Regions from separate parts of the Kitasatospora sp. MMS16-BH015 genome, predicted to be linked through region 1. Evidence: riboswitches for the same ligand, from Rfam matches in the RefSeq annotation. Region 1 holds a riboswitch; each other region holds the start of a gene.
The links. A riboswitch is a leader RNA that binds a small molecule or an ion and turns the genes downstream of it on or off. The one in region 1 is predicted to bind cyclic di-AMP.

Region 1 (7,550 bases):
GGGCATGAACGGCGCCTTCGAGTTCCTCAAGTTCCAGCGCGACCGGGGCATCGAGGTGGAGTCGGTGGCCGCGCTGCCGCTGCACTTCGCCCGCCTGTTCGGCGGCTGGCACGGCCAGGTCTCGATGAACTACGGCTCGCTGGAGCTGCTCGGCCCCTGGGTGCCGGTGCTCTCCAAGCTCTCGGTGGCGGCCACCGCGCTGGGCTTCGGCTGGCTGCTGGTCTGGCGGCTGCGGGCCAAGCGCTGGCAGGCCTCCACCCCGTACGACGCCGCGCTGGCCGCGCTGCTGGTCTTCACGGTGACCAGCAGGGTGATCAGCCCGCAGTACCTGGTCTGGCTGGTCGGCGTGGCCGCCGTCTGCCTGACGGTGCGGGGCACCAGCCAGCGCCCGGTGGCGGTGATCATCCTGATCGCCACCCTGGTCACCACCCTGGAGTTCCCGGTGCTGTTCGGCCAGGTGCACAACAGCCAGCCCTGGGGCGTGGCCGTGCTGACGGTCCGCAACCTGCTGCTGCTGGCCGCGACCCTCCTCTCCTGCCGCCGCCTCTGGCGCTCCACCCGCAACCCGGAGCCGCCGCGCACCGTGGTGCTCCCGGCCCTGCCGCCGGCCCCCGCCTACACCGTCCGCCCGGGCATCGCCTACGAGCAGCACCTGCTGGACGGCATCAAGTAGCGCGCCCGAACATGGTGGTCAGCTCGGCCCGCCAGGCGGCCACGAAGGCGTCCAGGCCGAGCCCCAGGTGGCTCCGGAGCAGCCCGTCCAGCCACGGGTCCCGCCCGCCGGTCGGCCCGGCCGCGCCGACCGCGCGGTAGAAGGAGGTCAGCGCGGGCTCCCCGTACCGGTCGGCGATCAGCCGACAGGCGGCCCAGCCCTGTTCGTAGGCCTGCGCTATCCCGGCCCCGCCGGCGGTGAAGTCGGCGTCGGCCGGGAGGGCGGCGGGGAGCTTGCCGGCCTGCACGTCGTGGGCCAGCTCGGGGGCGATCTGACGGGGCGTGCGGCCGGTCCGCCGGTAGGCGGTGTAGTCGGCGGCGCCCTCGGAGAGCCAGAGCGGGGTCCAGGCCTTGGTGGCGGCCCGGGTGGCCACGTGGGTGGCCTCGTGGGTGGTGACCACGTGGCGGCCGAGCTCGGTCAGCTCCGCGTACGCCTCGGGGTTGACCACCACCCGGTCGGCGGCGGCGTGCTCGGGGGCGCCGGTGGCGGCGGTGGTGACGGCGGCTATCCCCTGGTAGTCGGCGGCCCTGACCCCCAGCAGCTGCGCGAACTGCGCCTCGCTCGACGGTATCTCCAGCAGCAGCCGCCCGGCCCACTCCTGCCCCCACAGCTCGCTGACGGCCGGCACCGCCGCATCCGCCAGCCCGGCCGCCGGGGCCACCTCCCCCAGCCCCAGCACCAGGCTCCGCGCCCCCTTCGCCACCTTGACGGCCCCCAGGTCCCAGAGCGCCACCGGCCCGGCCGCCCCCTCCGAGGCCACCCGCCACCCCTGGCCGGCCTCGGCGAACTCCACCGTCCGGGTGAGCACGGCGGGGTAAGCGTCCACCCCGGTGAGGCGGTAGCGCAGCTCGACGGCGGCCGTGACGCGCAGGCCGGGCGGCGGGACGGCCGAAGGCCCGGGCACCGAGCCGGCCGACGCCTCCCCGGCCGAGGCCTCGATCGCCGTGCCGGCCGACGGCTCGCCGTAGCCCGTCAGGCGGTACGTCAGCTCGGCGAGCGGCACCTCGGCCAGTCGCTCCAGCAGGGTGCGGGCCTCGGCGGCGGCCGCGGGGGTGACGCCGGCGAGCAGCGCGGCCTCGTCCCGGCGGAGCAGGGCGTCGGCCCGGGCGGCCAGCAGGGCCTCCAGCCGGGGCCGCAGCGAGGGGGTCGGGACCACCCGGGGTGCCGGCGGCCGGGTGGCGGGCGGCGAGAGCAGCGCGAAGCCCCCCGCCGCGAGCAGCAACGCCCCGCGCCGGGACACCACACCCGCCCGGTACCCGCCCTCTGCGGTCAGACCCGCACCACTCCGCTCACCGGCATCGCGCTGACACTCTCGTAGCGGACCTTCGCGCCCGGGTAGGGTGCGTGCACGACCACGCCGCCGCCGGCGTACATGCCGACATGGTGGGCGTCCTTGTAGAAGATCACCAGGTCTCCCGGTCGGGCCTCGGCGAGGCTGATCCGCTGGCCCGCGTGGGCCTGTTCCTGCGAGGTGCGCGGCAGGGAGACTCCGGCCTGCCGCCAGCTCCAGTACATCAGACCGGAGCAGTCGAAGGTACGGGGGCCGGTGGACCCGTAGACGTACGGGGAGCCGACCTTGGCGACGGCGGCGGCCAGGGCGGCGGCGGCGCGGTCGGAGGAGGCGGGCTGGTTGCCGAGGTCGAGGCGGTCGGTGCCGCGGGTGGCGCGGCTCTCGGCCTCCTCGGCGTCCTGGGCGGTGAGCCGGGCCCGTTCGGCGGCGCCGAGGCTGTCCAGCAGCTTCTGGGCCTTGGCGAGGCGCTGCTGGACCTCGCGCTTGCTCGCGGTCAGCGACTGGCGCACCCGGTCCAGCTCGGTCAGCTTGGCCGCCGTCTCGGCCCGCCGCTGGTCGAGCCCGCGCTGACGGTCGACCAGCTCGTGCAGGGTGTCGGCCTGCCGGGCGGCGGCCTGGTCGAGGCTGCGGGCCCGGTTGAGGTAGCCGGCCGGGTCGGAGGAGAGCATCAGCTGCACGGTCGGGTCGAGACCGCCGGAGCGGTACTCGGCGGCGGCCACCGCGCCGAGCTCCCCGCGCAGCCGGTTGAGCCCGTCCTGCCCGGTGGCCACCTCGTCGAGCAGGCGGTTGGTCTCGGCCTGGAGGCGCTGCTGGGCCTCCTGGGCGGCGTTGAACTTCTCCGAGGCCTGCTCGGCCTCGTCGTAGAGCTGGTCCACCTGGGCCTTGACGTCCTTGCGGCTGGGCGGCTCGGGCGCGGCCTCGGCGGTGCCGGCCACGGCGGCGCCGAGCACTCCGGTGGCGGCCGCGGTGATGGCCAGCGCCCGGGCGATCCGGTGCACACCCGGCAGGGGGGAACGGCGAGGCGTCGACATGGGGCAGACGTTAGCGAGTCGGGACTGTCTAGTCCAAAACTCACCAAATCGAAAATTCACCCCCTAATCGGACATCAGATCCACTACCCGGGAACGCCGCAGGCCCGGCACCCCTCGGAGAGGGGGCCGGGCCTGCGGCGACCGGACGGGTCGGCCGAGGAGGCGTCAGATCCGGATGATGGCCGAGATCGGCATCACCGAGGCGTCCTCGTACCGGACGACCGCACCGGTGTGCGGAGCGTGGATCGCCTGGCCGTTGCCGGCGTAGAGGCCGACGTGGTGGGCGTCGTTGTAGAAGACCAGGATGTCGCCGGGCTGGGCGTCGGCCAGGTTGGTGCCGATGTTGGTGCCGGCGTGGGCCTGCTCCTGCGAGGTGCGCGGCACCGAGACACCGGCCTGCGCGTACGCCCACTGGACGAGGCCCGAGCAGTCGAAGGTGGTCGGGCCGGAGGCGCCGTAGACGTAGGTGGCGCCGAGCTTGCTCTCGGCGGCGGCCAGCGCGGCCGCGGCGGCCGAGCTGGCGGCGGGGGCGTTGCCGAGCACCGGACGCGCGGTGCCGCGCGAGGCGCGGTCGCCGGAGCCGGCGTTCTGCGCGGCGGCCTTGGCCTCGGCCGCGGCCTTCGCCTCGGCGGCGGCCATCGCGTCGCGCTCCTGCTGCGTCAGGGTGTCGAGCAGGGCCTGGGCCTGGGCCAGCTTGGCCTTGATGGCCTCCTTGTCGGCCTTGAGGCTCTTGGTGGTCGCGTCCAGCTCGGCGAGCTTGGACTGCGCCTCCGCCTTCTGGGCGTCCAGGGTGCGCTGCTCGTCCTTGAGGGTCTTGAGCGCCTCGGCCTGGCTGGCGCCGATCTGGTCGACCGCCCCGGCCTGGGTGAGGAACGTGTCGGGGGTGCTGGAGAGCATCAGCTGCACGGTCGGCGAGATGCCGCCGTTGCGGTACTGCTCGGCGGCTATCTCGCCGAGGCTCTGCTGGATGCCGCTCACCTGGGCCTGCTGACGGGCCACCTGGTCCTGGAGGGCGCCGACCTGCTTCTGCAGGACCTGCTCCTTCTCGGTGGCCGCGTTGTACTTCTCGGTGGTGATCTCGGCCTGCTGGTTGAGCTGGTCGACCTGGGCCTTGACCTCGTCCTTGGTGGGCGCCGGGTCGGCGTGCGCCCCGGCCTGCGAGGAGAAGGCCACCGCGGTCGCGGCGGCGGCGGTCATCAGCGTGATGCGGGTCCGACTGGCGGGCTTGGGACGACGATGGGACGCCACGAAGGCGGGCTCCTTCTTCCTACGTCCGCCTACCGGGTGAGCTGACGGGTTCGGGCTGGAAGAGATGCCCTACGACGCCTCACCGCACCGCCGTCTCACGACGACCGCGCCGACTCTGGCGCCGATTCACCCCGAGGAACGTGGTTCCCCGGCTCCGCTCCACAGCCTCCCCCACGGGGGACTCTCACTCGGGCGGGCCCGCTTTCGGCCCGCCCCGCTGCTTCACAGACTCGGCGGTAACCACCGCCGCCACCCGGCTGGGTGATCGACAGTGCGGTGGTTCGAGGTACGACCCTAGTAACCCGACCGTGATCGGTTCAAATCCTTGTCAGAAAAAAGTCTGAGCATGCGCCAAGTTCTTATGTGAATGCGACCGAGCGTGACAGAGGCGGTACGCCGGGCTGACAAAACCTCAACTCCGGGTGACGAAGAGGCCCACCGAAGGTGTCCCGGATCACAGGACGGTTTCGATGGGCCTCGGCGTGTCGGTGGGTCAGACGCGACGGATGGTGTTGATGCTCATGACGGTGGCGGGCGCGATCTTCACGACGTCACCGGTCTTCGGGGCGTGGATCATCATGCCGTTGCCGACGTACATGCCGACGTGGTGGCGGTCCGGCCCGAAGATGATCAGGTCGCCGGGCTGGGCGTCGGCCAGCGAGGGCACCCGGGTACCGACCGAGCCCTGCTCCTGCGAGGTGCGCGGCAGCGAGACGCCGGCCTGCGCGTAGGCCCACTCCATCAGGCCCGAGCAGTCGAAGACGTTCGGACCCTCGGCGCCCCACTGGTAGTCGTGGCCGAGCTTGCTCTCGGCGGCGGCCACCGCGACGGCGGCGTAGCCGCTGGCCGGCGGCAGGCTGCCGAGGGCGGCGCGGTTGTCGCTGCGGGAGGCGCGGTCGCCCATCACCGCGGCACGGTCCGCAGCGCTCAGCTGGCTGAGCAGCCGCTTGGACTCCTGGAGCTTCTGCTGCACCTGGTTCTTGGCGTCGTTCAGGACCTGGGTGTTGCGGTCCAGCTCGGCCAGGATCTCGGTGGCCTCCTGCTTCTGCTGGTCCAGTCGGCGCTGCTGCTCCTTGAGCTGCTTGAGCGTGGCGGCCTGGGTCTCGGTCACCTGCTCGGCGCTGGACGCCTTCTCCAGGTACCCGGCCGGGTCGGAGGAGAGCATCAGGGCCACCGAGGAGTCGATGCCGCCGTTGCGGTACTGCTCGCCGGCCACGGCCGCCAGGCCGGTGGCGAGCTCGGTCATCTGCTCCTGACCCCGGGCCACCTGGTCCTGGAGCTGGGCCGCCTGGGCGCGCAGCTGGTTGGCCCGCTCGTTGGCCCCGTTGAAGGTCTCGGTCGCCTTCTCCTGGTCCTCGCTGAGCTTGTCGACCTGGGCCTTGACCTCGTCCGTCGAGGGCTTCGCGGGCGCGGCGTGCGCGCTCACCTGGGCGGACAGGGCGACCGCGGTCGCTGCGGCAGCCGTCAGCACGGTGACCCGTGCTCGGCTCGGCTGCTTGGGGCGGCGGTGGGAGGCCAAAGGGACCTGCTCCTTCTTCCGACTGGACCATCACCCTAATGAGCGATAGTCCGGAAAATAGGTTTGACGCCAGACCCTAGTGAAGATGACGGATCCGCGCCACTCTCCTACCGCCACGAACTTCCGTACCCCGACCGGATTTCACCCGGTGCACACACCATCGCCACAACCGGCCCCGACCTGCGGCTCAGGCCCGGGCCAGCCGGTTGAGCAGCAGGATCGAGTTCACCGGCCGGGCGCCGGCATTGCGGACCCCGTCCGCCACCTCACGGTCGGTCGAGACCACCACCACCGGCCGCCCCTGCGGCTCGGCCCGGACCAGACGGCGGATCAGCTCGTCGGCCGTCTCCCCGGTGCGGCTGAACCGCACCCGGACGCCGCGTGGCGGCGCCATGATCACCGGTACGTCCAGATCCTGGCCGTCGAACACACAGGTGACCTCCGCCTGGGTGCGCTGGGCCAGCATCGCCAGGCCGCCGAGCAGCCGGATCCGCTGCTGCTCCAGCGGCAGCGCCGGGTAGCCCGTCTTGGTCACGTTGTAGCCGTCCACCACCAGGTGCACCTGAGGGATCGCCAGCAGCTGGTCGAGCAGCGCCGGGTCGTCCTCGGCCAGCGCCCGCCGGGCCACGTCGTGCGGCGAAGCCGAGCCGGGCACCACGGCCTCCACCAGGTCCGCCGGGTGCAGCTGGGCCACCGGCAGCGCCAGCTCGCGCTGCAGGCCCTGGGCGGCGTGCAGCACGGTGTCCAGCAGCAGCCGCAGCCGCATGTCCTCCACCGAGCGGCCCTCGCGGGCCGTGCGGCGGCCCGCCTCGAGCAGGGTCTCCAACTCCACCACCCGGTGCCGCAGCCGCCGGGCCTCGCTCTCGGCGGCGCTGCGCTCGGCCGAGGTGAGCGCCTTGGCCGCGTCCAGCTCGGACTGCAGCCGGCGGGCCTCGGCCTGGGCCCTGCGGGTGTCGCTCTCCAGGGTGCGCACCTTCTTGCGCAGCGAGTCGGCCTCCTTACGGACGCTCTCGCCCTCGGCCCGCTGCCGCTCCAGATCGGCCCGGGCCTGGCCGCGCAGCTCGGCCAGCTCGGCCTGCAGCTTCTCCACCAGCCGGGCCGACTCGGCCGCCATCCCCTCGGCCCCGGCCCGCTCGGCCTCCTCGCCGGCCTCGGCGACCAGCCGGCTCCAGCCGACCGGGCGCAGCAGGTACGCGGCGGCGGCCACGTCCATCGGGTCGGCCGCGCCGGGCACGCTGCCGGCCTCCAGCGCCTTGACCAGATCGGGCTGCCCGAGCCGCAGCCGGTCAGCTATCCGCACCCGGAAGGCGGGCTCGGCCTCCAGCGCGGCGGCCAGCGCCGGGGCGGCGTACTTCGCGCGGCGGGCCGGGGTGAACTTCGCGTACTGGCGCAGGGAGGCCGGCAGCTCGGCGGGGGGCAGCCCACCCAGCGCGTCGGCGGCGATGCCCACCACCCGGCGGCGCACCCCCTCGGGCAGCGGCCGGTCCAGCTTCTCGGCCCCCCGGGCCGGGTCGGCGCCCTCGGTGGGCGCAGTCGCTTCGGCGCCCTCCGCGGGCGTGGCCGGCTCGGCGCCCTCCGCGGGCGTGGCCGGGGCCTCGGCCTCAGCGGGCGGCTGCCCCTGCGGCTCGGCTGGCCCCCTCACTGCGTCCACCACGTCCTCGGCTCCGATCCTGCTCTGCGGGGTCCGTACGGCCGTTTGCCGCTGCCCTGAAACCCACCGCTCTCTGCAATTGTCCCGGGTACCGTGCC
Region 2 (7,550 bases), 1.6 Mb from region 1:
TGGGTGCCGGTGTAGCAGCGGTCGTAGATCCGGACCGAGCCGTCGGCGTTGCGGGCGAACTGCCACTGCTCGGAGGTGTGGGTGGCGTCCCAGGTGTTGAGGTCGGCCACGCCGCCGGCCGGGGCGCTGCAGGTGCCGGCCACCTCCAGGGCCAGGCCGCCGCTGCCGCCGTTGGTGAGGCCGTGGAAGGCGTTGTCACCGACGATCGCGGGGGTGACGGAGCTCGCGGCGGTGCTCAGCCGGTAGAGCGCGGCGGCGTGCGGGGCCAGGGTGGCGCTCAGCGGGCCGGTGACGGTGCTGGTGGCCTTAGTCCAGAGCTCCTTGGCGCTGTAGGAGCCGGTCAGGCCGAGGGCCTGGAGCGAGGTGGCGACGGTCTGGGTGGCGGTGGCGCTCTGGTTGAGCAGCAGGACGGCGGTGTCGCCGCCCGCCAGGGTGCGCTTGAGCACCAGCGGGGCCGAGCCGCTCGGGTTGCCGCCGACCAGGGTGGCCGGCTTGCCGAGGCCGTCCTGGTCGATGGCGATCATGTCGGCGTTCTTGTAGAGCGCGAGCGCCGAGGAGGTCAGGCCGGTGGACCAGGTGACGCCGCCGGAGGTGTGCTGGGAGGCGGCGGCGGTGCGCAGGTCGGCGCCGGAGATCAGCGGGGCGGCCAGCATCGAGAGGATGGAGAGCTCGCTGGCCGACTCGGTGTCGGTGTACGGCTGGTGGCAGGTGCAGGTGTCGGTGACGCCCCACTGGCCGTACGGGTCCTGCCAGCCGGCGAAGGCCATGTCGAGGTCGTTCCAGCTGCCGGGGCGCACGTTGCCCGGGTACTGGAGGGCGGTGCCCAGCTGGCCGTCGTAGAGCACGCCGCCGAGGTCGCTGCCCCGGTCGCCGCCGATCCGGCAGAGGTTGGCCACCTGGCCGCACCAGACGCCGGTGGGCGCGTAGCCGGGGGCGTTGTACCGGGCGGTGCCGGCGGCCTGGACCACCGAGTCGGAGCGGGCCGGGTCGTCGGCGGCCAGCAGGTACGGGACGCCGGTGTGCACGGGCTGGGCGGAGACGCTCATGGTCACCTTGCCCTTGCCCTGGCGGGCCGAGGCGGCGTCCAGCTGGCGCTGGAAGTCCTGCACCCGGGCGTACATCGAGCGGGTGAGCTCCCGCCCCTCGCCCTGGGTGCCGTAGTCGTGCCCGTCCGGGCCGGTGATGGTGCCGCCGTACGGGCAGTCGTCGTACTTCACGAAGTCGACGCCCCAGCTGACGAAGTCGTCCGCGTCGGTGGCCTCGTGGCCCAGGCTGCCCGGGTGGCCCTGGCAGGTGGTGTAGGTGTCGGTCCCGTACAGGCCGAACTTCATGCCCTTGCCGTGCGCGTACCAGCTCAGGTACTGGATGCCGTTCACCGGCTGGCCGTTGACCAGCTGGTTCGGGAAGTTGCGCGGGTCGGGCACCAGGTGGCCGGTGGTGGGGTCGTTGCCGGTGCCGTCCAGGCCGCCGACCGGGTGGCCGCCCGCGTCGTAGAGCTGCATCGCGCCGTAGGAGTTCTTGACCAGGTCGGTGGTCTGGCCGGAGCGGTGGCCGAGCGACCAGCCGTCGTCGATGGTCACGGTGTCGTAGCCGGCCGCGACCAGGCCGTTGGCCACCATGTAGTCGATGGTGTCCTTGACCTGCTGCTGGGTGACGCCGGTGCCGAGGCTGTTCCAGGAGTTCCAGCCCATCGGCGGGGTGAGGGCCTTGCCGTTGGCCAGCGGCGGGGTGGCCGCGTGGGCGGTGGTGGCGGTGAGCGGGGCGAGCGCGAGCAGCAGTGAGCCGGCCGCGGCCACGGTGACGCGACGCAGGGACTGAGCCATGTGGGGGGAAGCCTTCCGTAGGGCGGGCCGGCGCCGAGTGAGGAGGGTTTGCCCGGCCTCGCCGTGTTGAGAATTATTTGTTTCTGTTGAGTTATGTCAAGAGTGATCACGGGGATCGGGGAGGCATCCCGGGAAGATCGGGGAGGCTTCTTATACACCCACTGGCCACCTCGGGGTCACCCGGGGGACGATGGGCGCATGGCCCGTACGACGGCACGGCCGTCCGCCTCCCGCAGCGTCGCCGCGCAGGTGTTCGCCCTCCAGGTCGTCGTGGTGCTGCTGCTGGTGCTCGCCGCCGTGCTCGCGCTGGTGATCCAGTCCCGGCGGGACAGCACCACGGAGGCCCGCAACCGGTCGGTCGCCGTCGCCCAGACCTTCGCCGACTCGCCCGGCATCGCCGCCGCGCTGCGCTCCCCGGACCCGACGGCCCTGCTCCAGCCGAGCGCCGAGGCGGCCCGGAAGGACTCCGGGGTCGACTTCGTGGTGGTGCTGGGCACCGACGGCATCCGGTACACCCACCCGCTGGTCGACCGGATCGGCAAGAAGTTCGTCGGCACCTACCAGCCCGCCCTGCAGGGGCAGGTGGTCACCGAGCAGATCAACGGCACGATCGGCCCCCTGGTGCAGGCCGTGGTGCCCGTGCACGACGCGAACGGCACGGTGGTCGGCGCCGTCTCGGCCGGGATCACCATCAGCAAGGTCAGCGGGGTGGTCCAGCGCCAGCTGCCGCTGCTGCTCGGCGCGGCGGCCGTCGCGCTCGGGCTGGCCACCGTCGGCACCGCGCTGGCCAGCCGCCGGCTGCTGCGGCAGACCCACGGGCTCGGCCCGGCCGAGATGACCCGGATGTACGAGCACCACGACGCCGTGCTGCACGCCGTCCGGGAGGGCGTGGTGATCCTGCGCGCCGACGCCACCCTGCTGCTCGCCAACGACGAGGCCCGGCGGCTGCTCGACCTGCCGCCCGACGCCGAGGGGAGACCGGTGGCCGAGCTCGGCCTGGACGGGCCGGCCGCCGAGCTGCTCGCCTCCGGGCGGGCGGTGAGCGACGAGGTGCTCTCGGCCGGGGCCCGGCGGCTGGTGGTCAGCACCCGCCCCACCGACCGGGCCGGCGGCCCGCCCGGCACCGTGGCCACCCTGCGCGACGCGACCGAACTGCACGTGCTCACGGCCGAGGCCGAGGCCGCCCGCCGCCGCCTCACCCTGCTCTACGAGGCCAGCCTGGCCATCGGCACCACCCTGGACGTCACCCGGACGGCCGAGGAGCTGGCCGAGGTGGCCGTGCCCGCCTTCGCCGACCACGTCACCGTGGACCTGGCCGAACCGGTGCTGCGCGGCGAGGAGCCCCGGCCCGGCCCGGACACCCCGATGCGGCGGGTCGCCAAGAGCGGCATCGCCGAGGAGATGCCGCTCTACCCCGTCGGCGAGCGGATCACCGTCCACCCGGCCACCCCGCAGGCCTGGAACCTGGGCACCGGGCAGGCCGGCCTGGAGCGCGATCTCGCCTCGGCCACCGCCTGGCAGACCCAGGATCCGCCCCGGGCCCGGCGGGTGCTCGAACACGGCATCCACTCGGTGGTCCGGGTGCCGATCCTGGCCCGGGGCGTGCAGCTGGGCCTGGTCAAGTTCTGGCGCTCGCAGCGGCCCGAACCCTTCGACCTGGACGACCTCTCGCTCGCCGAGGAGCTCACCGCCCGGGCCGCCGTCAGCATCGACAACGCCCGCCGCTACAGCCGCGAGCACGTGATGGCCGTCGCCCTCCAGCGCAGCCTGCTGCCCGGGGCCCTGCCCAGCCAGAGCGCGGTGGACGCCGCCTACCGCTACCTGCCCGCCCAGGCCGGCGTCGGCGGCGACTGGTTCGACGTGATCCCGCTGCCCGGCACCCGGGTCGCCCTGGTGGTCGGCGACGTGGTCGGCCATGGCCTGCACGCCGCCGCCACCATGGGCCGGCTGCGCACCGCCGTGCACAACTTCGCCACCCTCGACCTGCCGCCGGACGAACTGCTCGGCCACCTGGACGAGTTGGTGGCCATGATCGACCAGGAGCGGGAGGGCGAACCGGTCGCGGAGGTGACCGGGGCCAGCTGCCTCTACGCGATCTACGACCCGGTCTCGCTGACCTGCTCGGTGGCCCGGGCCGGCCACCCGCCGCCCGCCGTGGTGGCCCCCGACGGCTCGGTCAGCTACCCCGAGCTGCCGGCCGGCCCGCCGCTCGGGGTCGGCGGAATGCCGTACTCCGCCGGGGAGTTCAGGCTGGAGCCGGGCAGCCGGCTGGTGCTCTACACCGACGGCCTGGTGGAGGACCGCAGCCGCGACATCGACACCGGCCTCGACCTGCTGGCCGAGGCACTGCGGCAGGCCGGCCCGGAGCCGGAGGAGACCTGCGAGGCCGTGCTGGCGGCGATGCTGCCGCACGGTTCGGCCGACGACGTGGCCCTGCTGGTGGCCCGGACCAAGGCGCTGCCGCGCGAGCACGTGGTCGAGTTCGCGGTGCCGGCCGAGGCCGCGGCGGTCTCCCGGGTGCGGGCCACCGTCACGGCGCAGCTGGAGAGTTGGGGCCTGGACGAGCTGGTCTTCACCACCGAGCTGATTCTCAGCGAGCTGGTCACCAACGCGATCCGCTACGGCGCCGAACCGATCCGGGTCCGCCTGCTGTACGACCGGGGCCTGGTCTGCGAGGTCTCCGACACCAGCGGCACCTCGCCGCACCTGCGGTACGCCGCGGCCACCGACGAGGGCGGCCGCGGGCTCTTCCTGGTGGCCCAGTGCTCGGAGCGCTGGGGCACCAGGTACACCGAGAGCGGCAAGGTGATCTGGGCGGCGCAGCCCGCGCCGCCCGAGGGGTACTAGCCCGCTGCGCTAGCTGCCGAGGTGGAGGACCTGGCCGGGGTGGATCAGGTTCGGGTCGGTGCCGACGGTGGTCTGGTTGTGGTCGTAGACGTGCTGCCAGCCGCCGAGGTGGTAGGTGTTCGAGATGTCCGAGAGGGTGTCGCCGGGAAGGACGGTGTAGTCCTGCGGGGCGGCGGGGGCGGGCGTGGCCGGGGCGGCGGGCGCGGCCGGGGCGGGCTGCGGGGCCTCGGCGGTCTGGCCGGTCGGGGTGGTCGGCTGCGTGGTGGCGGTCGGGGCCGGGGTGGGCTGGTCGCCCGTCGACTGGGAGGCGGTGGGCTGGGGCGTGCCGGGCTGGGCGGCCGGGGGCTGCGGGGTGCTCGGCTGCGCGGTGGCGGGCTGGCCCGTGGTCGGCTGCGTGGTGGCGGTCGGGGCCGGGGTGGGCGTGGTCGCCGGGGCGGCAGGCGTGACCGCCGTCGGCGGCGTGACCGGCGTGACCGGGGAGGTGGGGGTGGTCGGGGTGCCGCCCGGGACGGTGGCCACCGGGTCAGGGGTGGCGGTGGCCGGGGCCGTGGGGGTGGTCGGCGTGACCGGGGTGGTCGGGGCCGTCGGCGGGGTGGGGGTGGCCGGGGCGGTGGTCAGCGCGGAGCCGCAGCTGTCCCAGAGGCCGGGGCCCTTGGCGGTGAGGATCTGCTCGGCGACGGCGATCTGCTGCGCCTCGGTCGCGTGGTCGGGCTGCGCCGCGTACTGGTCGCCGCCGTAGCGGCTCCAGTCCTTGAGGCTGATCTGGAGGCCGCCGTAGCCGCCCTCGCCGTCGTTGGAGGCCCAGTTGCCGCCGCTCGCGCAGTGCGCGACGGTCTGCCAGGCGGTGACCGGCGCGGCGTGCGCACCTGCGGCGGTGAGCAGCGGCAGGGCCAGTCCGACTCCGGCGACGGAGGCGGCGGCCACCGCGCGGTCGGTCTGGGTGGGGCGGCGGTGTCGTCCGGAGCCCGAGAAGACCATCAGTTGTCCCTCTCCGCACGCCTGCGAAGTGAGCTGTCGGGTTCGGACCGGAGAGTGGCCCGGCCGCGCTGGGCGGCTTCACCCCGAGCCGTGGGGCACGGCGTGGTACGTGGGTCCCCCGCTCCCGCCCAGGGGTCTGCGTCGTTGTCCCGGAAGCGCGGTGGGCGGGATTCGGCGTGGCCGCGTCCGGGGCCCGTGGAGTTCGGGCTGCCGTGAGACTAGAGCGGATCTCGCTCAGATAACAACCCGGCAACCCGACCATCACACAATCAACACGCGTCTCGGGTGCCTCGTCGTCAGTCCTGCTTCGCGAGGGCCTGCTCGGCCTTCGGCAGGTTGGCATGCAGATGGTCCAGGTACGACTGCGCCTGCGCCCCCGGGTGCGCGCCGCGGGCGAAGGCGAGCATGTTGCCGGGGCCGGTGTTGTAGCCGAGGGCGAGGAGTTCTTCCTTCGTGTAGGAAGAACTTCGCTGCTCGGGCAGCTGGTCGGCCAGCCCGGCGAGGTACCAGGCGGCGGCCTGGATCGCGAGGTTCGGGTCGTCCGGCAGCTCCTCCCAGTTCCGGTTCGGGAAGTGCTCGGCCTTGGTCTCGTCGAAGGCGGCCCGGTGCATGTTGGCGATCCCGAAGGCCGAATCCGGCTTGAGGCGCTGCCAGGCCCGTTCCAGGTCCGGATCGTGCGGCTTGTACGCCTCGTTGTAGAGCACCGCGAGCAGCAGCCGGGGGCTGATGTCCGTCTTCGCCGCCCAGGCGCGGACCTGCGGGGCGAAGGCCGCCGGGTCGTAGCCGGTGCCCGTGGTGGGCCCGGTGGCCTTGGCGGAGGGCGAGGCCGGCTTCGGGGAGGGCGCGGCCGACTTCGTGGTGGTGGGGAGCGGAGTGGCGGCGGCGGAGGAAGGGTCCGCCGCCCGGCAGCCCGCCAGACCCACCATCAGCACCACGACCGCCGCCACCCACCCGTACCTGCTCATGTCTTGGGATGGTAGGCGAAGGACGGCTCACCCGGATGGGCGACACGGGCTGAGCAAGCGCTCAGCCACCGGCGGTCAGCAGCTCCACCAGGGTGCGGACGCCGAACCCCGTCCCGCCCAGACCCCACTCGGGGTCGTCCGCGTCGGAGAGCGCCGTGCCCTGGATGTCCAGGTGGGCCCACGGGGTGCCCGGGGGGACGAAGTGCTGGAGGAAGAGCCCGGCCAGCATCGCCGTGCCGTGCCGCACGCCCAGGGTGTAGTTGACCAGGTCGGCCACCCGGGAGTGCAGCTGCCCGCCGTAGTCGGGTGGCAGCGGGAGCGGCCAGCAGCGCTCGCCCGCCCGGGCCGAGGCCGCCAGCAGCCGGGCCAGCAGCTCCTCGTCGGTGGCCATCACCGCCGCGATCCGGCGGCCCAGGGCCACCGCGGCGGCGTCGGTCAGGGTGGCCAGGTCGAGGATCGCGTCCGGCCGGGTCTCGGCGGCCAGGGTCAGCGCGTCCGCCATGATCAACCGGCCCTCGGCGTCGGCGTGCCGGACCTCCACCGTGGTGCCGCTGCGCATGGTGAGCACGTCGCCGACCCGGATCGGGTCCGCGTTCGGCATGTTCTCGGTGAGCGGCAGCCAGCCGTCCACCGCGACCGGGCAGCTCAGCGCCGGCAGCACGGACATCGCGGCCAGCACCGCCGCCGCACCCGCCATGTCGGCCTTCATGGTGGCGAGTTCGGCGTTCGGCTTGAGCGCCAGGCCGCCCGCGTCGTAGGTGACGCCCTTGCCGACCAGCGCGATCCGCCGCTCGGACCCGCCGGCGGGGCGGTACCGCAGCCGGACCAGCCGGGGCGGCACCAGCGAGCCCCGGCTCACCCCGAGCAGCCCGCCGAGCCGCTCGTGGGCGATCCGCTGGGCGTCCCAGACCTCGCACTCCAGGCCGGTCTCGGCCGC
Region 3 (7,550 bases), 5.1 Mb from region 1:
GCCCAGGCCGCGCAGCCAGGCCTCGATGTAGCGGACGCCCACCTGGACGGCGTTGTGCAGGCCGGCCTGGGTGCAGCTGCCGCCCGCGCCCGCGATGTCGAGCAGCTCGGCCGGGGTGACGGGTGTGGTCGGGCCCGGGTTGTCCTTCTGGTTCGGGCGCTCTCCCAGCACGGCGTCGAAGCAGGCGCGGGCGACCGGGACGAGGTCAGGGTGGGCGACCCAGGAGCCGTCGAAGCCGTTGCCGGCCTCGCGGTCCTTGTCGGTGCGCACCTTCTCGAAGGCGACGGCGTTGATCTCCGCGTCGCGCCGGGACGGGATGAAGGCGGCCATGCCGCCGATCGCGTGGGCGCCGCGCCTGTGGCAGGTCTGCACGAGCAGGCGGGTGTAGGCGGCCATGAACGGCGCGGCCATGGTGACGCTGTTGCGGTCCGGGAGGATGAAGGCCTCACCGGCGTCGCGGAAGTTCTTGACGATCGAGAAGAGGTAGTCCCAGCGGCCGGCGTTGAGGCCGGCGGCGTGGTCGCGCAGCTCGTAGAGGATCTCGTCCATCTCGAAGGCGGCGGTGATGGTCTCGATCAGCACGGTGGCCCGGATGGTGCCGTGCGGGATGCCGAGGGCGGCCTGGGCGTGGGTGAAGACCTCGTTCCAGAGGCGCGCCTCGAGGTGGCTCTCGGTCTTCGGGAGGTAGAAGTACGGGCCCGAGTTCGGGTCATCGGCGCCGCGGGCGAGCAGCCGGGCGGCGTTGTGGAAGAAGTAGAGGCCGAAGTCGAAGAAGGCGCCGGCCACCGGGACGCCGTCGACCAGCAGGTGGTTCTCGTCCAGGTGCCAGCCGCGGGGGCGGACCACCACGGTGGCCAGCTCGGCGGCCGGCTTCAACACGTACGACTTGCCGGCCGAGGTGGTGAAGTCGATCCGGCCCTCGTAGGCGTCGATCAGGTTGACCTGGCCACTGACCACGTTCTCCCAGGTGGGGGCGGTGGCGTCCTCGAAGTCGGCGAGCCAGACCTTGGCGCCGGAGTTGAGCGCGTTGATGACCATCTTGCGGTCGGTGGGGCCGGTGATCTCCACCCGGCGGTCCTGCAGAGCGCGCGGCGCCTCGGCCACCTTCCAGTCGCCGGCCCGCACGGCGGCGGTCTCGGGCAGGAAGTCGAGGGTGCCGGCGGCCGCGATCTCGGCGCGCCGGGTCTTTCGTCGGGCCAGGAGCTCCTGCCGGCGGCCTTCGAAGGCGCGGTGCAGACCCACGACGAAGGCGACCGCCTCCGGGGTGAGCACCTCCTCGGCGCGGGGGACGCGCGGACCGGCGACAGTGACGACCGGCGCAGCGGCGGAAGCGGCGTCAGGTCCCTGATCTGTAGCCATGGGCAGGACACTCCTTGGACGGTTCGAGCCAGCGAAGGCAGCTCCGGTGGGAACTTCCTTGATCCGAACCCACCTACTGGCGGGTTCTGTTCTGTAAGGTGGAGACTAGTTTCCGCGATACAGAATTTCAACGGTTTGTTGAGAGTGATCGCTGGGACTGTACTCCTCCCCCGACAGTGAAGGGAACGCCGGTGTCCAGCACCTCCGGAACCCCAGGCACCGACCGCGCCACCGGCGGCGTCCAGTCCGTCGAGCGCGCCTTCCTGCTGCTCGAGGCGCTGGCCGACTCGGCCGGGGTCGCCACCCTGAGCGAGCTCTCCACCGTCTCGGGCCTGCCGATGCCGACCATCCACCGTCTGATCCGTACCCTCGTGCAGCAGGGGTATGTCCGCCAGGACACCGCCCGGCGGTACACCCTGGGCCCCCGGCTGATCCGGCTGGGCGAGACCTCGGGCCGGCTGCTGGGCAGTTGGGCCCGGCCGTACCTGGCCGAGCTGATGGAGGCCACCGGGGAGACGGCCAACCTCGCGGTGCTGGAGGGCGGCGAGGTGGTCTACGTCGGGCAGGTGCAGTCGCGCCGCTCGATGCGGATGTTCACCGAGGTCGGCCGCCGGGTGCAGCCGCACTGCACCGGGGTCGGCAAGGCGCTGCTGGCCCAGCTGCCGGAGGAGGAGGCCCGCGCGGTGCTCGGCACCCAGCCGCTCCAGTCGCACACCCCCTACACCGTCACCGACCCGGACGCGCTCTTCGCCCAGCTGGCCGTGGCCCGCGAGCGCGGGTACGTGGTGGACGACCAGGAGCAGGAGATCGGGGTGCGCTGCATCGCCGTCGCGGTGCCGGGCGCGCCGACCCCGACCGCCCTCTCGGTCTCCGGCCCGGAGGCCCGGATCCAGGCCCTGGAGGAGCAGTCCGGCAGCGCCGGGCTGGTCGCCGTGATGCGGCACATCGCGACCAGACTCGGTCAGGTCCTGGCCCCCTGAGGCCGGGCCGGGCGGCTACGAGATCATCAGGGCGCCGGTCTGGGTGGCCGTCACCTGGTAGACGGACAGCTGCGGCTCCGCGCCCACGTCCCGGAAGAGCTTGGGCGCGGCGGCCAGCTTCGGGTTCGCCCGAACGGCCTCCAGCGCCGCCTTGTCCCGCCAGAGGCTCTGGATCCGCCACGCCCCGTCCGCGCCGCGCAGCAGCTCGGTGCGGACCAGGCCGTCCGGCAGCGGGCCCGCGATCAGCTCCCGGTAGGAGGTGACCAGTTCGGCCTCGCGGTCGTTCGGCACCACCGCGCTGACCTCGCTCAACACCTGTCCGCCCATGTCGCCCACCTCCACCGGTCCACGGAAAAAACCGGACACGAACCAGCCTACGCCGCTACACTGGGTAGTCGATCGGGTGCTGGAAGTGAAAGGTGAACGGCATGGTCCGTCTGGCGATGGCGGCAGCGGCGGCGCTGGCCCTGGCGGCGCTCGGCGCCGGCCCTGCGGGGGCGCAGGCGCTGCCCTCGAACTCCGACCTCCAAGTGGTCAGGATCGATCCTGATGCGGTGGCCCCCGGCGGGCAGACGGTGGTGCACGCCTTCGTCGCCAACGACGGGCCGGCCACCACGGCCTCCCCGTTCACGCTGGAGGTGGAGGTGCCGGCCGGGTTCACCCTGCTGCCCCCGACCTTCCCGGCCGGCTGCACCACCACCCCGCTCCTGGTGAGCTGCACCTTCGGGCCAGGCCTCGCCCAGGGCCGCACCGCCACCGCCCTCGTCCCGGTGGAGGCGGGTGCGAGCGTGCCCCCGGGCACGGTGACCCAAGGGCACGTCCGGGTGATCAGCGCGGACGACCGGCACCCCGGCAACAACACCACGCCGTTCACCCTGCGGGTGAGCTGACGGTCAGCGGTAGACCCGCACGTAGTCGGCGGCCATGGTCAGCGGCGCCGAGCCGGACGGGCCGGGGTGGTACTCCCCGGCCCCGACGGAGAGGTTGAGGTTGAGGTAGGCCGACCAGTCGGCGCCCACCCCGGTCTGGTCCGAGAAGACCTTGACCCCGTTGACGTACCAGTCCACCGAGTTGGCGCCGTAGTAGGTGCCGACGGTGACCCACTGGTCCTTGGCGATGGCGCTGGCGTCGGTGTAGTACTTCTGGCCGGACTTCACGTGGTTGGTGAGCTCCAGCAGGTTCGGGTTGTCGGGGTGGTACTCGAAGGAGTCGATCTCCCCGTTGCCGTTCTTCCAGGTCCAGAGCGCGGGCCAGGCGCCGAGGCCGTCGGAGAGCTTGACCCGGGTCTCGGCGTAGTCGCCGGTCTTCACCTGGAAGCCCTCGGTCGAGCCCTCGGTGGTGAGGAAGCCGGTGTCCCAGGCCTGCCTGCCGTTCTCCAGGGTGTGGCTGGAGGGGGTGGCGGTGAAGGTGGCCACGCCGCCGGCCACGCTCACGTTGTTCGGCGCCAGCCAGTCGAGCTTGTTGTCGTCCGGGTTGTGGTTGCCGTAGCGGTAGGCGCTGGTCTTGTCGCCGACCCAGCGCGAGCCCCAGCCGATCGGGCCGTTGAACTCGTCCGACCAGGTCAGCTGCTTGCCCGGGACGGGCGAGCCGGTGGACGGCGTGGGGGTCGGGCTGGGGGTGGGCGTGGGCGCGGGAGCCGGGGTGGGCGTCGGGGTGGGCGTGGGGGTCGGGGCCACGGTGGCGCCCGACACGGTGAGGGTGCGGGCGGGCAGGTTGTGCCAGCCGCCGGACAGGTCCTGCCAGAAGCCGAACTCGGTGTAGCTGCCGGCCGGGAGGGCGCGGGCGCCGGTGGTGATCGAGACTCCGCCGGGGCAGATCCGCACGTTCGAGGCGGAGCCGGGGAAGTCCAGGTTCTGGCCGGCGGCGTCGCGGACGCCGACGCCGAGGGTCTTGGCGGTGAAGCAGGAGGTGGAGTGCACCGTCAGCGAGGCGGTGCCGGCCCGGCCCGCCGTCAGCGCGGTCGGGGTCAGCCGGTCCGGGGAGACGCCGACGGCGGCCTGGGCCTGGCCGGCCAGCGGGACGGCCACGAGGGCGGCGGTGCCGGCCACGGCGGCCAAGCGGGCAGGGGTGATGGATATGCGCATGGTGGTCAGCCCTGTGAACGCCTGCGAGGTGAGCTGTCGGGTTCGGGCACACGGGTAGCCCGGCCGCGTGTGGGAGCGGCTTCACCCCTAGCCGGCCCGGCGGCGCCCGCTGGCAGCGGGGCAGGGGGATACGGCGACTTACCTGGTTCCCCCGCTCCCGCCCGCTCTTCTCTGTGCTCGGGTACCGGCCGTCGGGTGGGTGGGATTCGGCGTCCCGGCGGCAGGGTCCGCTGGAGGCGGACGACCTGTGAAAGGTACGCAGCTCGTCGGAGCCCGGCCAAGGAGTTCGATGGCGAAGCGACGCACCTCACACCGCCGGTTCGGATAAGTTGGTGGCCTGCGTCCGACCACACCGGCGCAGGCCGCCACCGCCCGAGACGGAGACACCCCGCAGATGACCGCGCCCCTGCCCGGCTTCGCCGGACACACCTACCTGTTCCAGGTCGACAACGGCGCGGCCTTCCGCAACGCCTACTCCGCCGACGGCACCCGGCTCCGCTGGGAGGGCCTCGGCGAGTCGGCCGGCCAGTGGGAGGACGTGGCGCTGCACGTGGCCCAGGTCGGCCCCGAGCTGTACTTCGTCAGCTGGACGGAGGCGGGCGGCATCACGGTGAGCCACCTGATGGACCTGAACGAGATGACGGTGCGCGCGTTCTGGACGTACGAGGGCGAGGGCGGCCGGGTCGGCGAGCTGCACACCGGCAAGCTGGAGCAGCTGGCCTGACGGGCCGTCGGGCCCGGAGCGGCCCTGGTGCGGTGATCACCGGTTCGGGCAGAGTGCTGCCCATGATCGGAGAACTGCACGTCGTCACCGTCGACTGCCCCGACCCGGCCGCGCTGGCCGGGTTCTACCGCGAGCTGCTCGGGCTGGCCCCGACCGTGGACACCGGCCAGTACGTGGTGCTGGCCGACCCGGCGGGCCGGGCCGTGCTCGCGCTCCAGCAGGTGCCCGAGTACCACCCGCCGCGCTGGCCGGAGGCGGCCCACCCGGCCCAGCTGCACCTGGATGTCCTGGTGCCCGACCTGGACGTGGCCGAGCCGAAGGTGCTCGCCCTGGGTGCCACCCTGCTGGACGGCTCGGACAAGCCGGTCGGCTACCGGGTCTACGCCGACCCGGTCGGCCACCCGTTCTGCCTGGTCACACCCGAGAGCCTCTGAACCCCCGCACGCCTGAGCGCCGCCCTTCGACCTGCCGTCGATGGGCGGCGCTTCTTCGTTGACCGGGGTCAAGACTGCGGGTTCGTGCCCCGGGGTCAGGGCTTCAGGCCGGCGGTGAGTTCGCGCAGGCAGCGGGCCGCGAGGGCGGCGGCCTCGGCGGCCGGGGCCTCGGAGGCGGCCCAGGTCTCCAGGGCGACGCGCATGGCGGTGTTGGCGGCGGCCGCCGCGAGGCGGGCCTCCAGCGGGTCGGCGCCGGTGCGCGGGGCGAGCACCGGGATCAGGGCCAGCTCGGAGGCGTGGTGGACGCGGTGCCAGACGGCCAGCAGATCGGGGGCGTCCGCCATCACCCGGAGCAGCCCGCGCACCCAGTCCAGCGCCTCGGCCGGGCGGCCGGGGGCCGGGGTGAGAGCCCGCCCGGCGGCCTGCTCCAGCGCCTCGGTGAGGCCAGACTCGGCCGGGGCGGCGGCGAGTTCCTCGATCCAGTCCCGCACGCCCGCCGAGAGCAGCGGGGCGACGGCGTCCTCCTTGGTGCGGAAGTACCGGTAGAAGGTGCGCAGCGAGATCCCGGCCGCCCGGGCGATGTCCTCGGCGGTGGTCGCCTCGGGGCCGTGTTCGGCGAAGAGCATCGCGGCCGCGAGCGCGATCTCCTGCTGGGTGGCGGCCTTGCGGCGCTCGGTCAGGGAGGGGCGCTGGGTGGTCTCTGGCACGACTGCAGTCTAACCGTCAGATCGACGCCCGGTGCAGAAGTGGCACGACGTGTCATTCAGGCGTACGGTGCAGGAGCGGCAGCAATCCGCCCCAGCCGCACAGAACCTGCAGGAGAGCACCATGAACCGCTTCGAGGGCCGCCGCGTACTGATCACCGGCGCGGGCTCGGGCATCGGCCAGGCCACCGTGCGCCGGATCCTCGCCGAGGGCGGCCGGGTGGTCGGCGTGGACGTGGCCGAGGCCGGGCTGACCGCGACGGCGAAGCTGGCGGCCGAGGACGGCACCGCCGAGCGGCTGACCACCGCCGTGCTGGACATCGCTGAGGAGGCCGCCGTGGTCGCCGGGGTGGCCGAGGCCGTGCGGGTGCTCGGCGGGCTGGACGCGGTGGTCAACGCCGCCGGCATCCTGCGCTCCGCGCACACCGAGCGGACCACCCTGGAGTTCTGGAACCGGGTGCTGACGGTCAACCTGACCGGCACCTTCCTGGTCACCCGCGAGGCGCTGCCCGCGCTGCTCGCGTCGGGCCGCGGCGTGGTGGTCAACTTCAGCTCCACCTCGGCCACCTTCGCCCACCCGTACATGGCGGCCTACGCGGCCAGCAAGGGCGGCATCCAGTCCTTCACCCACGCGATCGCGCTGGAGTACGCCGCGCAGGGCCTGCGTGCGGTCTCGGTCGCCCCCGGCTCGATCAGCAGCGGCATGACGGACGCCTCCGGCGCCAGCGGCCAGAACCGCGGCCCGGGCATCCCCGAGGACGCCGACATGTCCCTCTTCGCCAAGCTCAGCCCGGCCCTCAAGCCGGCCGACAGCGCCTACGGCTTCGCCGGCCCGGAGGCCGTGGCGGGCGTGGTGGCGATGCTGGCCTCCGAGGACGGCGCCTTCGTCACCGGCACCGAGATCCGGATCGACGGCGGCACCCACGCCTGAGCGGCTACGGAGCCGCCCGGTACGCTGGCCGCCGATCGACGGGGGGCGGCGGATGACCGGGAAGAACGCGAAGCGGAAGAGCGGGGCGCGGGACCGGACCAAGACCGGCCCGACGCCCCGGCGGGGCGGCAAGCCGCCCCGGGTGCCCGGGCGGCTCGGGCCGCTGACCTTCCTGCTGGCGCTGCTCTTCGGGGGCGTGCTGGTGATCGGCGCCTGGCAGTGGACCCCCGGCAACCTCGACCACCTGGCCGCCACGGCCGGCTGGTCCGGTGCCGAGGGCACCCTGCGGGTGACCGACTGCCAGCCGCACAAGAGCCCCAAGGGCGCGGTGAGT
Region 4 (7,550 bases), 5.5 Mb from region 1:
GTAGTCGGCGCACCGACCGGTGGGCACGCCGGCGCCACTGATCGCGCAGAGCCCGCCGGTCACGTTGAGTTCGGAGGCCAGCACCGCGGCCCGGATCGCCGGGAGGCCGAAGTCGAAGGCGCCGGAGAGGGCGACGGTGTGCCCGAACAGGTCGGGCCGGTTCTCGGCGTAGCGCAGCGCGCCGTAGCCGCCCATCGAGAGGCCGATCACGGCCCGGTGGCCGCGGTCGGGGAGGGTGCGCAGGTTGGCGTCGATGAACGGGACCACCTGGTCGAGGTGGAAGGTCCGCCAGTTCGCGGCGCCGACCACGGTGTTCTGCATGACCCAGTCGGCGTACCAGCCCTTGAGGCCGCCGTCCGGGGCCACGGTGATCATCGAGTCGTCGTGCAGGGCGGGCACGGCGGCCGAGTCGTCCTGGTTGCCGGGCCCGCCGTGCAGGAAGTACGCCACCGGCCAGCGCTTGGCGGGGTCGGCCGCGTAGCCGGCGGGCAGGTAGATCCGGATCCTGTGGAGGCCGGCCAGCTGCGGGGTGCTCACCGTGACGGTGAAGTCGGTGGGCGAGTGCACCTCGGGAGTGCCGACCTGGGTCAGGCCGAAGCCGTCGGTCAGCACGGGTGCGGTGGGGGCGCCGTCCGCGTGGGCGGGGGCGGCGCCGAGCAGGGCGGAGGCGGTCAGCGCGGCGGCGGCCAAGGCGGTGCCCAGGTGGCGCCGGGTGGGTCGGGTGGTGGCCATCGTGCGGTCCTTTCGCGGTGGCTGAGGGTGGGTCAGAGCGCGCAGAAGGCGGCGGAGGTCGCCCGCCCGGTGTCCTGCTGGCCCCTGGTGGGGCCGCCCACCAGGTGGTACTCGGTGTTCGCGCGGAGGACCTGCCTGGTGCCGTCCTCGCTGCTCAGCCAGTCGCTGTCGTAGCCGAGCACGTCGCCGCCGTGGCTCCAGGCCCACTGCCCGCAGGGCAGCTGCTTGTGGATGACCCCGAGGCCGTAGCCCCCGAGGCTGCTCGGCACGGTGGTCGTGAGCTCGGTCTGCTGGGCGGGCGGCAGCAGCTTGCCGGTCACCAGCGCCCGGCTGAAGGCGGCCATGTCGTCCAGGGTGGAGACCATGGCCCCGGCCGCGCCGAAGGTCTGCACGTTGGAGACGGTGACGTCGAGGATCACCAAGGAGGACCCGAGCGGGTACTCGTAGCCGTGCAGGTAGTTGCCGTGCAGGCTCGGGTCGCTGGTCGGGAAGGTGGTGTCGGTGAGCCCCAGCGGGGTGATGATCCGCTGCTGGATCTCGGCCGCCGGGCTGTTGCCGGTCACCGCGGTGATCACCATGCCGGCCAGCACGTAGTTGGTGTTGGCGTAGCCCCAGGTCTGGCCGGGGGCCGAGGCGGGCGCGTGCTGACGCAGCGCCAGGTTTACCAGCGCCTGCGGGGCGAAGGCCTGGTCGGGCTGCAGGTCGGCGCCGTAGTTGAACGCGAAGGCGGCGTCGGCCGCGTAATCCGGCAGCCCCGAGGTGTGGTTGAGCAGCTGACGGATGGTGATCTTCGAGCCGTCGTAGCCGTTGGCGCTGACCGCGCCGGGCAGCCACTTGGCGACGGTGTCGTCGATCGAGAGGCGGCCCTCGGCCTCCAGCTGGAGCAGCACGGTGGAGGTGAAGGCCTTGGTGCTGCTGCCGATCCGGTACTGGGCCTTCGGGTCGGCGGGCGTACGGGTGGCGCGGTCCTTCACCCCGGCGGCGACGTACTGCACGGCGTCGCCGCTGCGGACCAGGCCGACCACGGCCGGGTAGCCGTCGGCCACGCCCTGGCGGGCGCCGGCCTGGAGCAGTGCCTGGGCGCTCGGCACGTCGGCCCGGGCCGGCGCCGTGGTGGCCAGGGCGGCGAGCGCGGCCAGGGCCGCGGCGGCCAGCGTGGTGCGGTTCGGCTTCATCGAGTTGTCCCCTCGGACGATCGTCAAACATGGGCATGACATCACAGGTGCCGTGGATCGGCGGAACCCATGCTGGCCCGGAGAGGGGGCGGGCGGCAGGACAGACGACCGGCAATCCGTTGCCGGTCACGTCATGGCTGGTCAGACCGGCCGTGGCCGCGGTACCGGCAGTGGGCGGGCGCCGCGTGGTGGCCGCCCACGGCCGGTACCGCGGCCACGGCCGAGGAATTGGTCGATCCATGCGCAAGGGCCCACCCCCTGGGGAGGGGGCGGGCCCTGGTGCGCTATTGGTGCGCTACTGCTGCGGTCAGATGCGACCGGCGAAGTCCGGCGCCCAGTTGGCGACGGTCTCGGTCTTCACGCCGGCCCGCGGGTTGGCGGCCTCGACGTACTTGCCGTCACCGACGTACAGGGCGACGTGGTAGACGCCCGAGTTGCTGCCGTTGTTCGACCAGAAGAGCAGGTCGCCCGGCTGCAGGTTGTCCAGGGAGACGCGGGTGGTGGCGTCGGCCTGGTCGGCGGCCACGCGCGGCAGGGAGATGCCGGCCTGGCGGAACGCGGCCTGGGTCAGGCCGGAGCAGTCCCAGCCACCGTCGCTGGTGCCGCCGTAGACGTAGGCCTGGCCCAGCTTGGACTCGGCGAAGGAGATCGCGGCGGCCATGCTGCCGGTGGCGGCCGGGGCCTGGGTCTGCGCCTTGGCCGGGGCCTGGGCCTGCGGGGTGGAGCGCTTGGCCGAGGTGGTGCGGGTGGTGGCCTTGGGCGCGTCCTGCTGCTGCGGGGCGGCCTGGGCCGGGGCCTGCTGCGGGGTGGCGACGGCGGAGCCGAGGCTCAGGTGCTGGCCGGGGTAGATGGTGTCCGGGCCCTCGGTGAGGACGGACTTGTTCAGGTCGTACAGCTTCTGCCAGCCGCCCTGGACGTTGTTCTTCTGGGCGATGGTGGAGAGCCAGTCGCCCTCGACCACGGTGTAGCTGCCGGCGGCGGCGGGAGCGGCGGCCGGCTTCTGGCCCCAGTCGCCCTGGCCGCGGTGGCCCCACTTGGAGCCGGACTGCGCGGTGGGGGCCGACTGCGCGGCCGAGTCGGAGCTGCTGCTGTCGGCCTTGGCGGCCGGCGCGCTCGACTTGGCGGAGGTGTCGACCTGCGGGGTCTCGCCGCCACGGGTCAGACCGCCCTGGATGGAGCAGACCGGCCAGGCGCCGGGGCCCTGGTCGGCGAGCACCTTCTCGGCGACCGAGATCTGCTGGTCCTTGGTGGCCTGGTTGGCCTGCGCGGCGTAGTCGTGACCGCCGTACGCGGCCCAGGTGGAGGAGGTGAACTGGAGGCCGCCGTAGAAGCCGTTGCCGGTGTTGATCGACCAGTCGCCGCTGCTCTCGCACTGGGCGACCTTGTCCCAGGTGGAGACCGAGGCGGCCGAGGCGGCACCGGCGGTCAGGCACGGGATGGTCAGGCCGAGGCCGACGACGCCGGTGGCGGCGATGAGGCGGCGGGCACGCTTGGTCGCGTTGATGGGCAGCATGAAGAAGCGTTCCTCTCCCACGCCTGCGAGGTGAGCTGTCGGATTCGGGCTGGAGTTGCCCGGCCGTGCGGCTGCACGGCTTCACCCCAAGCCCGGTCGCGGTCCGAGGACCGCTGCCGGGCGACTTACCTGGTTCCCCCGCCCCTGCCGTGGTGCGTTTTCGCGTTTCCAGCTCGCCCGGCGGCAGGACTCGGCGTCCCGGATGAGCTGGGTCCGTGTGACCACGAACGGGAGGACATTAAGCAGACTTAAGTTGAATCTGCAAACACTGTGATCGCCATCACAGATCATCTTCAAGTCGTTTACCTGCATCGAATTTCCGACACGTCAGGTTCGATCGCTCGCACACCGTCAAAACCCGTGCCGCAGCGGAAAGCTGGCATCCGTTCAGCCCCGGGATCTGACGCCGATTCCGCCCCCGCCCGCCAAGGTCTCGAACGGGTAAACCACCGGCAAAGACCGGCCGCCAGGGTCGAAGGTCCCGCCGTCGACGGGGTCGAAGGGCCTCCCGGGGCCGGGTCCGAGGGCCGGGTCCGAGGGCCGGGTGGCTCCCGGGCACGGAGAAGGGCCCCGGACGGGTGTCCGGGGCCCTTCGGGGTGGCGCGTCAGGCGGTGGGGGCTTCCTCGGCGGCCTCTTCGGCCGGGGGAGGGGTGGGGAGGGCGGCCAGGTAGGTGGAGGCGATCAGCTGGCCGACGGTCTGGTAGGCGCCGATCGGGGCGGCGCCGGGGCAGCCCGTCTCCTCGGCGGCGGTGGCCAGCAGCTCGGGGTCGGCCTCGGGGCCGATCACCAGCGGGGCCAGGGCCGGGCGCTGGGAGCCGGTGGCCCGGAGGTGCTCGACGGCGGCGGCGACCGAGCCGGGCACGTCGAGCGCGGCGGCCACCACCGGCACGGCGAGCCGCGCGGCCAGCAGGACGCCGGTGATGCCGGCCGCAGCGGCCGCCTCCTCGCCGCCCACCGTGGTGAGGACGACGCCGTCGGCGGCGGTGGTGATGGCGAACAGGCGGGCGCGGTCGGCCCGGGCCAGCCCGGCCTCGGAGAGGCGGACGTGCACGGCCTCGGCCAGCAGCGGGTGCGGGCCGAGCGTGTCGGTCACGGTGGCCCCGTGCTCGGCGGCCAGCTTGTGCAGCTCGACGAGGTACTCGTGCGGGCCGGCCAGCAGCGGCACCAGCACGGGGGCGGGCAGCCCCGCCTCGGCGGCCGCGGCCAGCAGCCCGGCGACGGTGGCGGCGCCCTCCTCCGCGGGGGAGCCGTCCAGGTAGGCGGCGGTGGCCTCGATGCCCGGCTGCTCGCCGCGCACGACGGAGAGCAGCTCCTCGACGACGGGGCGGGCCTCGGGCCCGGCCGTGGCCGGCACGGCCAGCACCAGAGCCGGTGCGCCGGCGGGGACCTCCGGGCGCTCGGGACGACGGTGGCGCCCCCGCGCACGGGAGCCTGGCGTACGGACGGGCAGTGGTGCGCCCGGGATCGCTGCGGTGCTCATGGCGGAGATCGTAGGACATTACGCCGACAGGCCTGCAGTCGGCTCCCGCCCCCGGCCCGTCCGGATCCACGGGACGGGCCGGGGAAAGCGGACATTCACCACCAAACCGCCCGCGAATGGCCGCTGACGTGCGATCTCTTCACCGAAACCGCCCAGCTGTGCCCGATCTCCGTCAAGTTGAAGCCTCCGTTCCGCGTGACCTCGGTCACAGGAGGGGTGCGAAGTGACGGACCGTGAGTCGGCCCGCCCGGTCGAAGATCAACGCCGCGCCGCGCCTCCTGTACGGGGCGTCATCGAACCAGTTCTCTTCGCCCGGCTATGTCCGCTTACGAGCCGTCAACTGTGCCCGGAGGGGCAGGAAAACCGTCCAGTGACGCTGGCTTATGCACGCGCAATTGCCCGTGCTGATGCACGTGCATTCGGGCTATCATCACGTCAAGTAAGGCGAATCCCAGTCAGGTCGCAGTCAGGTCGGGAGAATGACGATGCAGAACACGTACAACGGCATGGCGGCTGCGAGCCTGGAGGGCGTGGTCTGGCAGAAGAGCAGCCACAGCAACTCGCAGGGCAACTGCGTCGAGTTCGCCGCGCTCCCGGGGGGCTCCGTGGCGATGCGCAATTCGCGTTTCCCCGAGGGCCCGGCCCTCATCTACACCCGCGCCGAGATCGAGGCGCTGCTGCTGGGGGCCAAGGACGGGGAGTTCGACCACCTGGCGTTCTGACGGAGGCTCGGAGCGCTGCGGCGCTCCGCCGGGGCCGCCGTGGGTCATGGGACCTGCGGCGGCCTCCGCGTTTCCCGGTCCTGCTCGAGGGCGCGTGCGCGAGAGGGGCGCGGCGCCCCGTACCGTCAACTGCGGGCACGAGCGGCCGGCGGGCCGACTTCGTGCGCGCGGTTGGTGGTACGGAGCCCCACGCCCCTCGATGACGGGTGGTCGGACTGCGGCGGGGCGGTCCTCGGCGGCCACCCGGACGGGGAGTCAGGCGGAGCGGCGGTGGCGGCCCGACGGGCCGTCGGAGCGGCGCGGCTGCGGGCGCTCCTCCTCGGCCTCGAAGACGGCCCAGACCACCTTGCCGGCGCCGGCCAGCGGGTGCCAGCCCCAGGAGCGGCTGAACGAGTCGACCAGGTGCAGGCCGCGGCCGGATTCGGCGACGAAATCCGCCTCCCGGGCCACCGGGCCGCTGCTGCTCGGGTCGCTCACCGCGCAGACCACCTGCGGAGCGCGGTGCACCAGGCTTATTCGGATCGGCAGCACCCCCGCCGACAGCGCCTCCGCAGCCACGACCGGAGCGCCGACGGAGCGCGGGCCCGGCTGCACGGGGAAGCGGGTCGGCTCGATCACCGGACAGCCGGACTCGGCCTGGGTGAGCGCGTGCCGCAGGGCGTTGGTCACCAACTCCGAGGCGACCAGCGCGACATCGTCGAAGAGACCGCCAAGGCCCCAGCCCTGGAGCGTCGAGCGGGCGAACTCCCGGGCGGTTCTCACGGCTTCCAGACGGGGCGCGAGGGTACAGGTGACCACGTGGGGGTCGGCCGCGACGGCCGTACCTGTGCTCATGAAGAGCTCCTCCCATAAGGGGGCCGACACGGCTGGACCCGCCGGGGTCATGCCGGTCACCTCCGACTCGCTCGGTCGCGCCGTCACCTCACCCGACACCACCACGCACGCACACGTGAACCCAGCCGTGCGGGGGCGCGGCCGGGGTGCGGTGTGCGGTTACGCGTGAGGGGTCGACGCGGTGCCCGCGGGGTTGCCAGGGATGTGCAGGTGCACGTGCACCATGGTCCTCTGCGCCCACGGCAGATGCAAGAGTCGATTCACGTGCAGTCGCACAATCGGCATATGCAAGCGCCGGATGCACGTGCATCATGGGGGATCTCATGCAGAACTGGTAGATCGTTGCCCCAGTACCGGCACCGAGAGCGCTCAACTGATGGCAGACTGTGCGCTGTTTGTCCAAGGCGGAGGTTTCGACGGCATGACCACAGCTCAGCCCGGTGGTGGCTCGATGGTTCGCCGCATCCTCCTCGGCTCCCAGCTGCGGCGGTTGCGGGAAGGACGCGGCATCACGCGCGAGGACGCGGGGTACGCGATCCGCGCATCCGAGTCCAAGATCAGCCGGATGGAGCTCGGTCGCGTCTCCTTCAAGGAGCGCGACGTCGCCGATCTGCTCAGCCTCTACGGCGTGGACGACAGCGGCGAGCGCGAGGCCATGCTCGGCCTGGTCCGCGAGGCCAACAAGTCCGGCTGGTGGCACAGCTTCAACGACGTGCTGCCCGGCTGGTTCCAGACCTACGTGGGCCTGGAGGAGGCCGCTGCGATGATCCGCACCTACGAGGTGCAGTTCATCCCCGGCCTGCTCCAGACCGAGGACTACGCCCGGGCGATCTTCTCGCAGACCCGCCCGGTGATCTCCGAGGAGGAGCTGGAGCGCCGGCTCGGCCTGCGGATGCGCCGTCAGAAGCTGCTGACCAGCGGCGAGAGCCCGATGCTCTGGGCCGTCATCGACGAGGCCGCGCTGCGCCGCCCGGTCGGCGGCCCCAAGGTGATGCGGGCCCAGGTCCAGTACCTGATCGACATGGCCGAGCAGTCGAACGTGGTCATCCAGGTGATGCCGTTCCGCTTCGGCATGCACGCGGGCGAGAGCGGC

Region 2: linked by a shared signal. The riboswitch ahead of CFP65_RS02905 (transglycosylase family protein) and the one ahead of CFP65_RS09735 (C40 family peptidase) in region 1 are both predicted to bind cyclic di-AMP.
Region 3: linked by a shared signal. The riboswitch ahead of CFP65_RS41410 (glycoside hydrolase family 16 protein) and the one ahead of CFP65_RS09735 (C40 family peptidase) in region 1 are both predicted to bind cyclic di-AMP.
Region 4: linked by a shared signal. The riboswitch ahead of CFP65_RS42255 (transglycosylase family protein) and the one ahead of CFP65_RS09735 (C40 family peptidase) in region 1 are both predicted to bind cyclic di-AMP.

What each region holds. Positions count from the first base shown of each region.
Region 1 covers NZ_CP025394.1:2,267,549-2,275,098, forward strand. The annotation lists gene CFP65_RS09720 (glycosyltransferase family 87 protein) at 1-673, shown strand, start outside; gene CFP65_RS09725 (hypothetical protein) at 666-1,955, opposite strand; gene CFP65_RS09730 (C40 family peptidase) at 1,982-3,034, opposite strand; gene CFP65_RS09735 (C40 family peptidase) at 3,200-4,282, opposite strand; cyclic di-AMP (ydaO/yuaA leader) riboswitch at 4,293-4,471, opposite strand; gene CFP65_RS09740 (C40 family peptidase) at 4,776-5,801, opposite strand; gene CFP65_RS09745 (NYN domain-containing protein) at 5,989-7,290, opposite strand.
Region 2 covers NZ_CP025394.1:660,190-667,739, reverse strand. The annotation lists gene CFP65_RS02915 (alpha-galactosidase) at 1-1,823, opposite strand, end outside; gene CFP65_RS02910 (SpoIIE family protein phosphatase) at 2,022-4,670, shown strand; gene CFP65_RS02905 (transglycosylase family protein) at 4,680-5,648, opposite strand; cyclic di-AMP (ydaO/yuaA leader) riboswitch at 5,653-5,799, opposite strand; gene CFP65_RS02900 (transglycosylase SLT domain-containing protein) at 5,945-6,613, opposite strand; gene CFP65_RS02895 (M17 family metallopeptidase) at 6,675-7,550, opposite strand, start outside.
Region 3 covers NZ_CP025394.1:7,412,094-7,419,643, reverse strand. The annotation lists gene aceB (malate synthase A) at 1-1,359, opposite strand, end outside; gene CFP65_RS31750 (IclR family transcriptional regulator) at 1,551-2,339, shown strand; gene CFP65_RS31745 (hypothetical protein) at 2,355-2,666, opposite strand; gene CFP65_RS31740 (hypothetical protein) at 2,768-3,229, shown strand; gene CFP65_RS41410 (glycoside hydrolase family 16 protein) at 3,233-4,423, opposite strand; cyclic di-AMP (ydaO/yuaA leader) riboswitch at 4,426-4,569, opposite strand; gene CFP65_RS31730 (adenylate cyclase) at 4,818-5,147, shown strand; gene CFP65_RS31725 (VOC family protein) at 5,210-5,581, shown strand; gene CFP65_RS31720 (TetR/AcrR family transcriptional regulator) at 5,677-6,288, opposite strand; gene CFP65_RS31715 (SDR family NAD(P)-dependent oxidoreductase) at 6,410-7,216, shown strand; gene CFP65_RS31710 (hypothetical protein) at 7,269-7,550, shown strand, end outside.
Region 4 covers NZ_CP025394.1:7,783,082-7,790,631, forward strand. The annotation lists gene CFP65_RS33440 (alpha/beta hydrolase family protein) at 1-732, opposite strand, end outside; gene CFP65_RS33445 (serine hydrolase) at 765-1,907, opposite strand; gene CFP65_RS42255 (transglycosylase family protein) at 2,215-3,441, opposite strand; cyclic di-AMP (ydaO/yuaA leader) riboswitch at 3,426-3,587, opposite strand; gene CFP65_RS33455 (hypothetical protein) at 4,026-4,901, opposite strand; gene CFP65_RS33460 (DUF397 domain-containing protein) at 5,387-5,623, shown strand; gene CFP65_RS33465 (ATP-binding protein) at 5,879-6,457, opposite strand; gene CFP65_RS33470 (helix-turn-helix transcriptional regulator) at 6,879-7,550, shown strand, end outside.